3 regions of the Micromonospora sp. NPDC051227 genome follow, and region 1 is predicted to be linked to each of the others. Evidence: riboswitches for the same ligand, from Rfam matches in the RefSeq annotation. Region 1 holds a riboswitch; each other region holds the start of a gene.
The links. Region 1 has a riboswitch for cyclic di-AMP ahead of ACIA47_RS25570 (coiled-coil domain-containing protein). Riboswitches for the same ligand answer to the same signal wherever they lie in the genome.
Positions count from the first base shown of each region.

Region 1 (3,031 bases):
GATCACGTAGAGCACGGCGAGCCGGTCCGCGTTGCGGATGAAGTACGCGGCCAGGTTGTTGCCGTACGTCTTGTCGCCGCCGGTCGCGTTACCGCCGAAGCCGCCCTTCTGCGCCGCGAAGTCGCAGGCCCGGCCCTTCGGGTGTTCACCGGAGCCGCTGGGGCGGTGGCACGAGACGTACCGGGTGAATCCCGCGGCCTTGGCCTGGTTGAGCGCGTGCAGGGTGCGGGGGGTGATGCAGCCGTTGGCCGGGGTGGGGTCGTTGACGCTGCACGACTCGGAGGGCCAGGAGCCGTCGGAGTTGCGCGGCGCGGCCGTCGCGTTGGCGCTGGAGGTGCCCCGGTTGGAGCCGGTGTCGGCGGTGGTCTGCGGTTTGGGTGCCGTGGCCACGGTCAGGGCCCGTTCGGCCTGCTCCTTGCGCTTGGCCATCACCGCGACCTGCTTGCGCTGTTCGGTGATCTCGCCGTCCAGGGCGACCCTGGTGCGGTTGGCCTTGTCCTTGCTGTTCAGCAGGTCGCGCAGCACCCGGTCCTCGTTGGCCGCCACCGCGTCCAGCGCGGCCGCCCGGTCCATGAAGCCTTCCGGGGTGTTGCTGTTGAGCAGCGCCGACATCGCGCCGAGTCGACCGGTGCGGTAGGCGACTTCGGCGATTTCTCCGACCTTGCCGTTGCGCTGGTTGATCTCGACCTCGATGGTCTTCAGCTGGGTGGCGAGCTGCTTCTGCCGTTGCACGGAGGTGTCCAGGGCGCGCTTCGCGTCCAGGTAGCCCTTGCTGGCCGCCTCGAGTTGGGCCCGCAACGCCGGGGTGCCGCCCTCCTCGTCGGAGTCGGGTGCGGCGGCCCGCAGGCCGGTCGGGGGAGCGGCCGAGGCGGTGCCGGCCGGAAGCGCGACGCCGAGGGCGAACATCGCGACGATCAGGGCCGCCAGTCGGGCGGCGGGTGGTCGTGCTGGTGCCACTGCGCATGTCCTTCCGTCAGCCGCCGACCGGGTTAGCTGACGGGTTCGGGACGGAAGATCCCTACCGCTGACGCGGATACACCCCAGGAACATGGTTCCCCGGTTCGCCCAGTTGGGCGATTAGGCGGCGACCGCCACCGGCGCCGGGAGGGCGCCGCCTGGTGGAGGCCGGGACCGAGCCTACCGGTGCAGGTGGGGCGGCTGCAGCCAATGTGACGGACGGTGCGTGCGTTCACCACGGAAAATTACGGCTCCGTCACCATTCGATGGAGCCACAGGCTCCAGAAGCGGCGCCGGGCTCGATCTGCAACGTCGCGTGCTCGATGCGAAAGTCGTCATGCAGGGCCGTACGCGCCGCGGTGAGCACCGCGCCGACCTCCGCGCCGGGTGCCATGGTCAGGTGAGCGGAGGCCACCTCCATGCCCGAGGTGAGCGTCCAGACGTGCAGGTCGTGCACCTCGACGACCCCGGGGACGGCGGCGAGCCGGTCGTGCACGGCCGTCACCTGGAGGTGCTCCGGGGCGGCCTGCACCAGGATGCGGATGGCGGCGCGGGCCAGCCGCCAGGTGCGCGGCAGGATGAACACGCCGATGGCGACCGCGACCAGGGGGTCGGCCCACCACCAGTCGGTGACGGTGATGAGCAGCGCCGCGCCGATGACGCCGAGCGAGCCGAGCAGGTCACCGAGCACCTCCAGGTAGGCGCCCTGGAGGTTGATGCTCTCCCGGGCCCCGGCGCGCAGCAGCGCGAAGGCGGCGATGTTCGCGAGCAGGCCGAGCACGGCCACCGCGAGCATCGGGCCGGCGATGACCTGGTGTGGGTCGCCGAAACGGCGGATCGCCTCGATCACCACGTAGATCGCGACGCCGGAGAGCAGGACGGCGTTGGCCAGCGCGGCGAGCACCTCGAGCCGGTAGAGCCCGAAGGTGCGCTGCGGGTCGCCGGTGGCCCGCCGGGTCGCCGTGATGGCGGCGAGCGCCATCCCGATGCCGAGCACGTCGGTGAACATGTGCCCGGCGTCGGAGAGCAGGGCGAGCGAGCCGGTGTGCAGGGCGGCCACCGCCTCGACCACCATCAGGGTGGCGAGCAGCCCGAATGCCGCCCAGAGTCGACCTCGGTGCTGGTGTGCGGCATTGGCGACGGACCCATGGTGGTGGTCATGACCTGCGCCCACGAAAACCACCTTCCGCCGCTGGTCGGGACCCGGTCAAATGTATGCTCACATCGCTATGTGTGCAAGTGTGCGGGGCAGCGCCTTCGCTGGCGGCAGTCCGCACACGTCAGCCGGTCGGGTCGATGGTGGTGAGCCGCTGGGTGGCTCGGGAGAGCGCCACGTACAGGGTGCGCACCCCGGCGCCCGGATCCGCCCGGATCTCGCTCGGGGCGACCAGCACCACTCCGTCGTACTCCATGCCCTTGGCCTCCAGGCTGGTCACCACCTGCAACCTCGGCGCGCCGAGCGCGCCCAGCCACCCCGCGACCTCGTCCCGGCGGGGGACCGGCGTGATCACGCCGACCGTGCCCTCCACCTCGGCCAGCAGGCCGGCGGCGGCCTCCACGGTCGCGGTCTCCAACCCCGTCGCGGGCACCACCAGCTCCACCGGCTCGACCCCGGTGGAGCGCACGGCGGTCGGCAGCGGCAGGTCCGGGTAGAGCCGACGGATCTCCGCCGCCGCCACCGCGAAGATCTCCGCCGAGTTGCGGTAGTTGGTGGTGAGCGTGAAGTCGTGTCGCTTGCGCCGGCCCAGCGCCTGGTCGCGGGCTCGGGTCAGCTCCTCCGGATCGCCGGTCCACGCGGTCTGCGCGGGGTCGCCGACCACGGTCCAGGAGGCCAGTCGGCCGCGTCGACCGATCATCCGCCACTGCATCGGCGAGACGTCCTGCGCCTCGTCCACCACCACGTGCGCGTACTCTCGGTAATCCTCCGGACGCTCCCGGGCCGCCGCGCGGGCGGCCCGCTGCCGTTCACCGAGGGTGCTCAACTCACGGACACCCCCGGCGAGCTGGAACGGATCGCGTCGCGCGCGGGCCGGCTGCGCGGGCTTACCGAGCAGCGCGTCCAACTCGTCCAGCA
Region 1 is NZ_JBITET010000012.1:107,687-110,717, reverse strand. Features, by position in the region: gene ACIA47_RS25570 (coiled-coil domain-containing protein) at 1-957, opposite strand, end outside; cyclic di-AMP (ydaO/yuaA leader) riboswitch at 963-1,094, opposite strand; gene ACIA47_RS25565 (cation diffusion facilitator family transporter) at 1,214-2,131, opposite strand; gene ACIA47_RS25560 (HelD family protein) at 2,238-3,031, opposite strand, start outside.

Region 2 (3,031 bases), on a different contig from region 1:
GAATGCCGCTGCACAGTCGGGCACTGGCGCCGCCACGTCGTGGCGTCGCCCCCGGCCGACCGGGCCGAGCATGACCGTCCGTGATCAAGCGGTCGTCAGGCAGCGATCCGCCCCGCCGTCCGCCGCGTTTCCACCGCAACGGTGAACCGCCCGGCCCGCTGACCCGTATCCCGCACCGGATCGTTGGGAGTCTCGCTTTGGGTTCCGACCACACTCACAGTGCTCCGTCCGCCCCACCACGGGTGCGACGGATCCTCGTCGTGACGGTGGTACCCCTCTTCGTCGCCACAGTGCTGGCCGCGGTGCTGCTCTGGCCGCGCGGCGGGTCACCGCAGACCGATGGTGGTGCGGACGTGCCGCGCTACCCCGGCACTGTCACCCGGGTGGTGAGCGAGCCGTGCCCGCCGGTGCCGTCGGTCCCCGAGGGCACACCGAGGGTCGGCGACGGGCGGTGCGGCACTGTCGACGTCCGGGTGGACGACGGGCCGACCGCCGGCCAGCAGGTAAGGACACCGGTGCCCGACGGGCCCGGCGCACCCCGGGTCGAGGTCGGCGACGAGGTCATCCTGGTCGAGCTGGCCGACCCGACCGATCCAACCACCAGCAACTGGAACATCGCCGAGCACCAACGCGGCACGCCGATGGTGTGGCTGGCAGTGGTCTTCGCTGCCGCCATCGTCGCGTTCGGTCGGTGGCGAGGCCTGGCCGCGCTCGCCGGACTGGCCGCCAGCTTCGCCATCCTGCTCACCTTCGTGCTGCCGGGCATCAGCGCCGGCAGGTCACCGCTGCTGGTGGCGGTGGTCGGCGCGGCCCTGATCATGTTCGTGGTGCTCTATCTGACCCACGGGGTCACCGCACAGACCTCGGTCGCGGTGCTCGGCACCCTGGGCAGCCTGGTGCTGACCGGCGTGCTCGCCACCATCGCCACGGCCGCGACCCACCTCACCGGCTTCGGCAGCGAAGACGCCACCACCCTGTCGATGTTCCAGGGCGACGTGGACCTGCACGGTCTGCTGCTCGCCGGGATCATCATCGGATCGCTCGGGGTGCTCGACGACGTGACGGTCACCCAGGCGGCCACCGTCACCGAACTGGCCAACGCGAACCCCGGGCTGACCCGGTTGCAGCTGTACCGGGCGGCCACCCGGGTCGGCCGCGCGCACATCGCCTCCACTGTCAACACCATCGTGCTGGCGTACGCGGGCGCGTCACTGCCCCTGCTGCTCCTGCTCACCGCCGACTCGCGGCCGATCGGGCAGATCCTCACCAGTGAGTTCCTCGCGCAGGAGATCGTTCGCAGCGCGGTCGCCACCCTCGGTCTGATCGCCGCCGTGCCGCTGACCACCGGGTTGGCCGCTGTGGTGACCGCCGCCGGGCGTACCGCTGCCACGGCGTCCACCGACGCTGCCGCGCCCCGGCCCGAGCCGGACCGCAGCGAGGCACTGGCCGCACTCAGCTCACCGCGAACCGCCGGCTCCGACGAGCCGTACCGGACGCGGACCGCACCCCCATCCGAGGCCACCGACCGGTGGCCGGAGTCGAACAGGAGCACGGATACGGCATGGTGACACTCCTCAGCGTGACCAGATCGGGCATCCACCCTGAGAACCGCGTCACTGGTCACTCAACGCTATGGCGAAATGACGCTTTTGGTCGGCATCCAGGCGTAGCTCACCCGGTCGACTCTCGGGTAACCTCGCTGCCGGTTACCGATGAAGGCGCGAAGCGGCGCCTGCGGTGCCACCGCCCAATCGCCAACCGGCGAGCCGGGGACCCAGGTGCCTGGGGTGAATCCGCGTCAGCGGTAGGGGCCACTTCCGCCCCGAACCCGTCAGCTAACCCGGTCGGCGGTCGACGGAAGGGAACATTGTGACGGCACCCCTACGCCGCTGGATGACACCCGTGGTGGCCGTGATCGCCGCACTGACAGTGCTCGCCGGGCCGCTCCCAGCGCACGCCGCCCCGACGAACCCCACACCCTCCGGGCACGAGGAGGACGGCGAGCCCAAGCTGCTCAACGACGTCATCGAGCAGGCCAACCGCGACTACTCCGCCGCAAAGTCCAAGCTGGACAAATCCAAGAAGCGGCAGAGCGAGTTGGCCGCGGAGGTCGACCGGGCCAAGGCCGACCTGGACGCGTTGGCCCCGCAGGTCGGGCAGATCGCCGCCCAGGCGTACCGGACCGGCCGGATCGGTGCGGTCGCGATGCTGCTGGAGAGCGAAGCGCCCGACTCGTTCGTCCGGCGCGCCGGGATGCTCGACGAGATGAACATGGTCAACGAGAAGAAGCTCTCCGAGGTCAACGAGGTGAAGGCCCGCGCCGAGCAGGCCAAGCTGGCCCTCGACACCGAGGTCCGCGAGCAGCAGAAGCAGACCGCCCTGATGGCGAAGCGCAAGAGCGAGGCCGACAAGGCGCTCTCCCTCGTCGGTGGCAAGGGTTTCACCGGCGGTCTGGTGGATGCCACCTCCAAGGTCGCGAAGATCGGCCCGGGTCGCACGGCCGACGGTGACTGGAAGCCCCAGTCGTGCAGCGAGAACGACCCCACCACGTCCGGCTGCATCACGCCGCGCACGCTGCACGCGTACAAGGAGGTCAAGGCGGCCGGCTTCAACCGGTTCGTCGGCTGCTACCGCCCCGGTGGGCCGTGGGAGCACCCGAAGGGCCGCGCCTGCGACTGGTCGCTACAGAAGAGCGGGTTCTCCCCGTGGCACAACAACGACACCCGGACGTACGGCAACAACGTCGCCGCGTTCCTCATCCGTAACGCCGACCGGCTCGGCATCTACTACGTGATCTGGAACCGGCAGATCTGGTTCCCGGCCACTGGCTGGAGTTCGTACAGCGGGCCGTCGAACCACACCGACCACGTCCACATGTCGCTGCTCTGACCCGCACACCCCCCGTCGAGGGCCGTTCCGCGTGACGCGGAGCGGCCCTCGTCGCGTCAGACGGTGGCAGGCGTGGCCGGGTCGATCGACTCGGGCGATCCGGCCGGGGTCTCCAACGTCGCGAGGCCGGCCGGTACGGCGG
Region 2 is NZ_JBITET010000002.1:781,346-784,376, forward strand. Features, by position in the region: gene ACIA47_RS07745 (YibE/F family protein) at 198-1,568, shown strand; cyclic di-AMP (ydaO/yuaA leader) riboswitch at 1,735-1,865, shown strand; gene ACIA47_RS07750 (hypothetical protein) at 1,870-2,889, shown strand; gene ACIA47_RS07755 (carbonic anhydrase) at 2,946-3,031, opposite strand, start outside.
Region 2: it holds a riboswitch for cyclic di-AMP, as region 1 does, so the genes downstream of both, ACIA47_RS07750 (hypothetical protein) here and ACIA47_RS25570 (coiled-coil domain-containing protein) in region 1, are expected to answer to the same signal.

Region 3 (3,031 bases), on a different contig from region 1:
GGGCGGTGAGCTGACCGACCCGGCCCGCTTCACCCGGACGCTCGCCGACCGGCTGGCCCGCACGCTGTAGGCGTAGGGGGATCGCTCGCCCGCTGCTAGCGTGACGCGTCCCGCACGAGAGGGTGGAGTCCGTCGGTGCTCAGGATGGTGCTGCGTACGTCAGCTGCTGTGGTGGCCGTCTGTACGGTGACCGCGTGCGGTTCCTCACCGGCTCGTACAGCGGATCGGTCAGCGGGCGAAGCGATCCCCTCCGCGGCGCAGGCGACAGGCTCGGCCGCAACGCTCAGACGCCTGCTCGGGCAGCATGACCCCGCTGTTGTCAGCGAGGCGGTTGACCGGGACTCCGTCAGCGATGGCCGCGGCCACCCTCAGCTATGACGCGGGCCCGGATGACCTGTGGGTGGGGACCGAAGTCCTCAGGACATACGCCGATGACGGTGCACGACGAGCAATGGCCGACCTGCGAACCTTGATCGGCCGTTGTCCCACCGTCGCGTCGTCCAGCCAGGGCGGTAGCCGTCGCTTCGCAGTGGCACCAGGGCCGCGGTTGGGCGATGACAGTCTTCGCGTCAGGTGCAGCGCGACGTACGGTGCTGACACGCTGGAATGCGACAGCGTCCTCGTCCGGATCGGAACCACTCTGGTGGTCATTCAGGAGGAGGGCAACAAACCCGGTGGTGACAGATACCTGGACCAGCTCGCCGAAGCTGCGCTCCGCAGATATCAGGCGACCGCCTGAATCGAACTGTCAGGCCGGGCCGTGGCCGTGTTCGCCACGCCTGCTGTGCCGACCTGATCGGAAACGGTCCACGATGGTCACTGCACAGACGTCGATCGCCCGCAACCGCTGCGGGACCCGCCCCGCGTGGCCCGGTGAAGAAGTTCACAGGGGGTGGGCGACCGTCACCGACCGTGCCTAACGTCGGTCGGGTTCGCCATTGCGGACACCACGGCCGGCAACGCCAAATCCTGCCCCCGGTCGTCGGAACCCAGTCACCCGGGCAGGAGCGGGGGACCCACACGTTCCTCGGTGCATGTCACCTCGGGGTGAAGCCGCCACCGCGCGGCCGGGCTCCTCGGCCCGAACCCGACAGCTCACCTCGCCGGCGTGGAGGAAGCTCACATGACGTCTGTCTACACCCCCCGTCATCGACGGGTCACCACCCGCCGCGTCGCCGTCGGCACCCTTGCCGTTGGCGCGGTCACCGGCGCCGTCGCCCTCTTCGGGCCGGCCGCCCCGGCGCAGGCCGCCGTCAACTGGGACGCGATCGCCAAGTGCGAGTCCGGCGGCAACTGGAAGATCAACACTGGTAACGGGTACTACGGCGGGCTTCAGTTCTCGCAGAGCACCTGGGCCGGTTACGGCGGCAAGAAGTACGCCGCCCGCGCCGACCTGGCCAGCCGTGGCGAGCAGATCGCCATTGCCGAGAAGGTGCTCGACGGGCAGGGCATCGGCGCGTGGCCGACCTGCGGCAAGAAGGGTGGCTCCGCGACCAAGCCCACCGCGAAGCCGTCGACCAGATCCACCGAGAAGTCGACGACGTCGACCGCGAAGCCCACCAGGCCGCAGGAGCGGTCGTCGCGTGCCGAGCAGCCGGCGACCCGTGACCACCAGCGCACCGCGCCGGTGGCGGGCGGCCAGACGTACCTGGTCAAGTCGGGCGACACCCTGTCCGAGATCGCTGCCGACCAGCGGGTGGCCGGCGGCTGGCAGGCCCTGTACGAGGACAACCGGCAGTTGGTCGGAGCAGACCCGGGTCTGATCTTTCCGGGTCAGCGGCTCAGCCTCTGACGGATGACACACGAACGCTCGGCCGGGTCACCGGCCGAGCGTTCGTGTGTGTCGTGCTGTCAGCCCGGGTGCCCGTGCCTCGTGCGGGGCCGCCGTCACGCCGCCGAGGCGGACGCCTTCGGCCCTCGATGCGACGCTGCCGGGCCAGCGTTCCAGCCCCAGGGGAGGCTGGCACCGCGGGCTCCCCGGGACGGCCCGCGCCCACGTCGTCACTGTCGTCGCCGTCGGTGGTCCTCTTGACCGAGTCGGGTGTGCTGCGGGCCAGCCTCAGCGAGTGCTCGGCGCCGGTGCGGGCCGCGCACGGCCAGGACTGCCCGGCGCACTGGAGGTTGCGGCACTGCCCCTCGTCGTCCGGCTCGTGTGCGCTCAGCACGTCGATCGCCAACTGCCACAGCAGCGGGTCGGTCACGTCGTGCGGACGCTCGGCGGTGCGACTCGGTCGGTTGCTGGTGTCGTCGGACATGGTGGGCCCCCCTCGTCAGGCTGTACCCCCCAAGGGTCACCCGTCAGCCGCCGGCTAAACCGCCGACCTGCTGTGATGTGTCTCTGATCGCAGCTCGGCCGTGGACGCCGCACGCTTATCGGTCAGTCCGGCAGAAGTGGCATCTCCACGCCCGGCTCCCGGCCGAGCAACACCGCCCGCGTGAGCGCCGCTGATCCGAACCGGTCGCGGACCGCGTCGACCGCAGCGTCCAGATGGGACCCGGGGTCCGGCTGGAACGGCAGCTCAGGCTGGACCGGGTTGTCGTCGAGGTTGCCCACTGAGACACCGATCAGGGTGATGCCACGCCGATCGATCTCGGGCAGCGCGGTGCGTAGCAGCGCACGCGCGGCGGCGAGCAGTGGCGTCGTGTCCGCCGTCGCCTTACCCACCGTGTGCGAGCGGGTCGCCCGGGTGTAGTCGCCGAAGCGCAGCCGCAACACCACTGTGCGGCCGGACCGCCCGGCCGTCCGCATCCGCCGGCTGACCCGGTCGACCAGGCCGGCGAGGATGGCGTCCAGTTCCGTCGAGGCGTGCGGGGTGCGACTCAGCGCGTGCTGCGCGCCCATAGAACCGCGCCGCCGCCCCACCTGCACCGCGCGGGGGTCGCGATTGTGCGCCAGCGAGTGCAGGTGCCGGCCGGCGCCCGCACCGAGCAGCGACACCAGCGCCGCCTCACCGAGGCGGGCCACCTCCCCGACGGTACGGATCCGGCGTTCGCGCAGCTTGGCGGCCGTGACCGGGCCGACGCCCCAGAG
Region 3 is NZ_JBITET010000019.1:46,750-49,780, reverse strand. Features, by position in the region: gene htpG (molecular chaperone HtpG) at 1-70, shown strand, start outside; cyclic di-AMP (ydaO/yuaA leader) riboswitch at 951-1,124, shown strand; gene ACIA47_RS30360 (transglycosylase family protein) at 1,124-1,792, shown strand; gene ACIA47_RS30355 (hypothetical protein) at 1,782-2,255, opposite strand; gene dinB (DNA polymerase IV) at 2,378-3,031, opposite strand, start outside.
Region 3: it holds a riboswitch for cyclic di-AMP, as region 1 does, so the genes downstream of both, ACIA47_RS30360 (transglycosylase family protein) here and ACIA47_RS25570 (coiled-coil domain-containing protein) in region 1, are expected to answer to the same signal.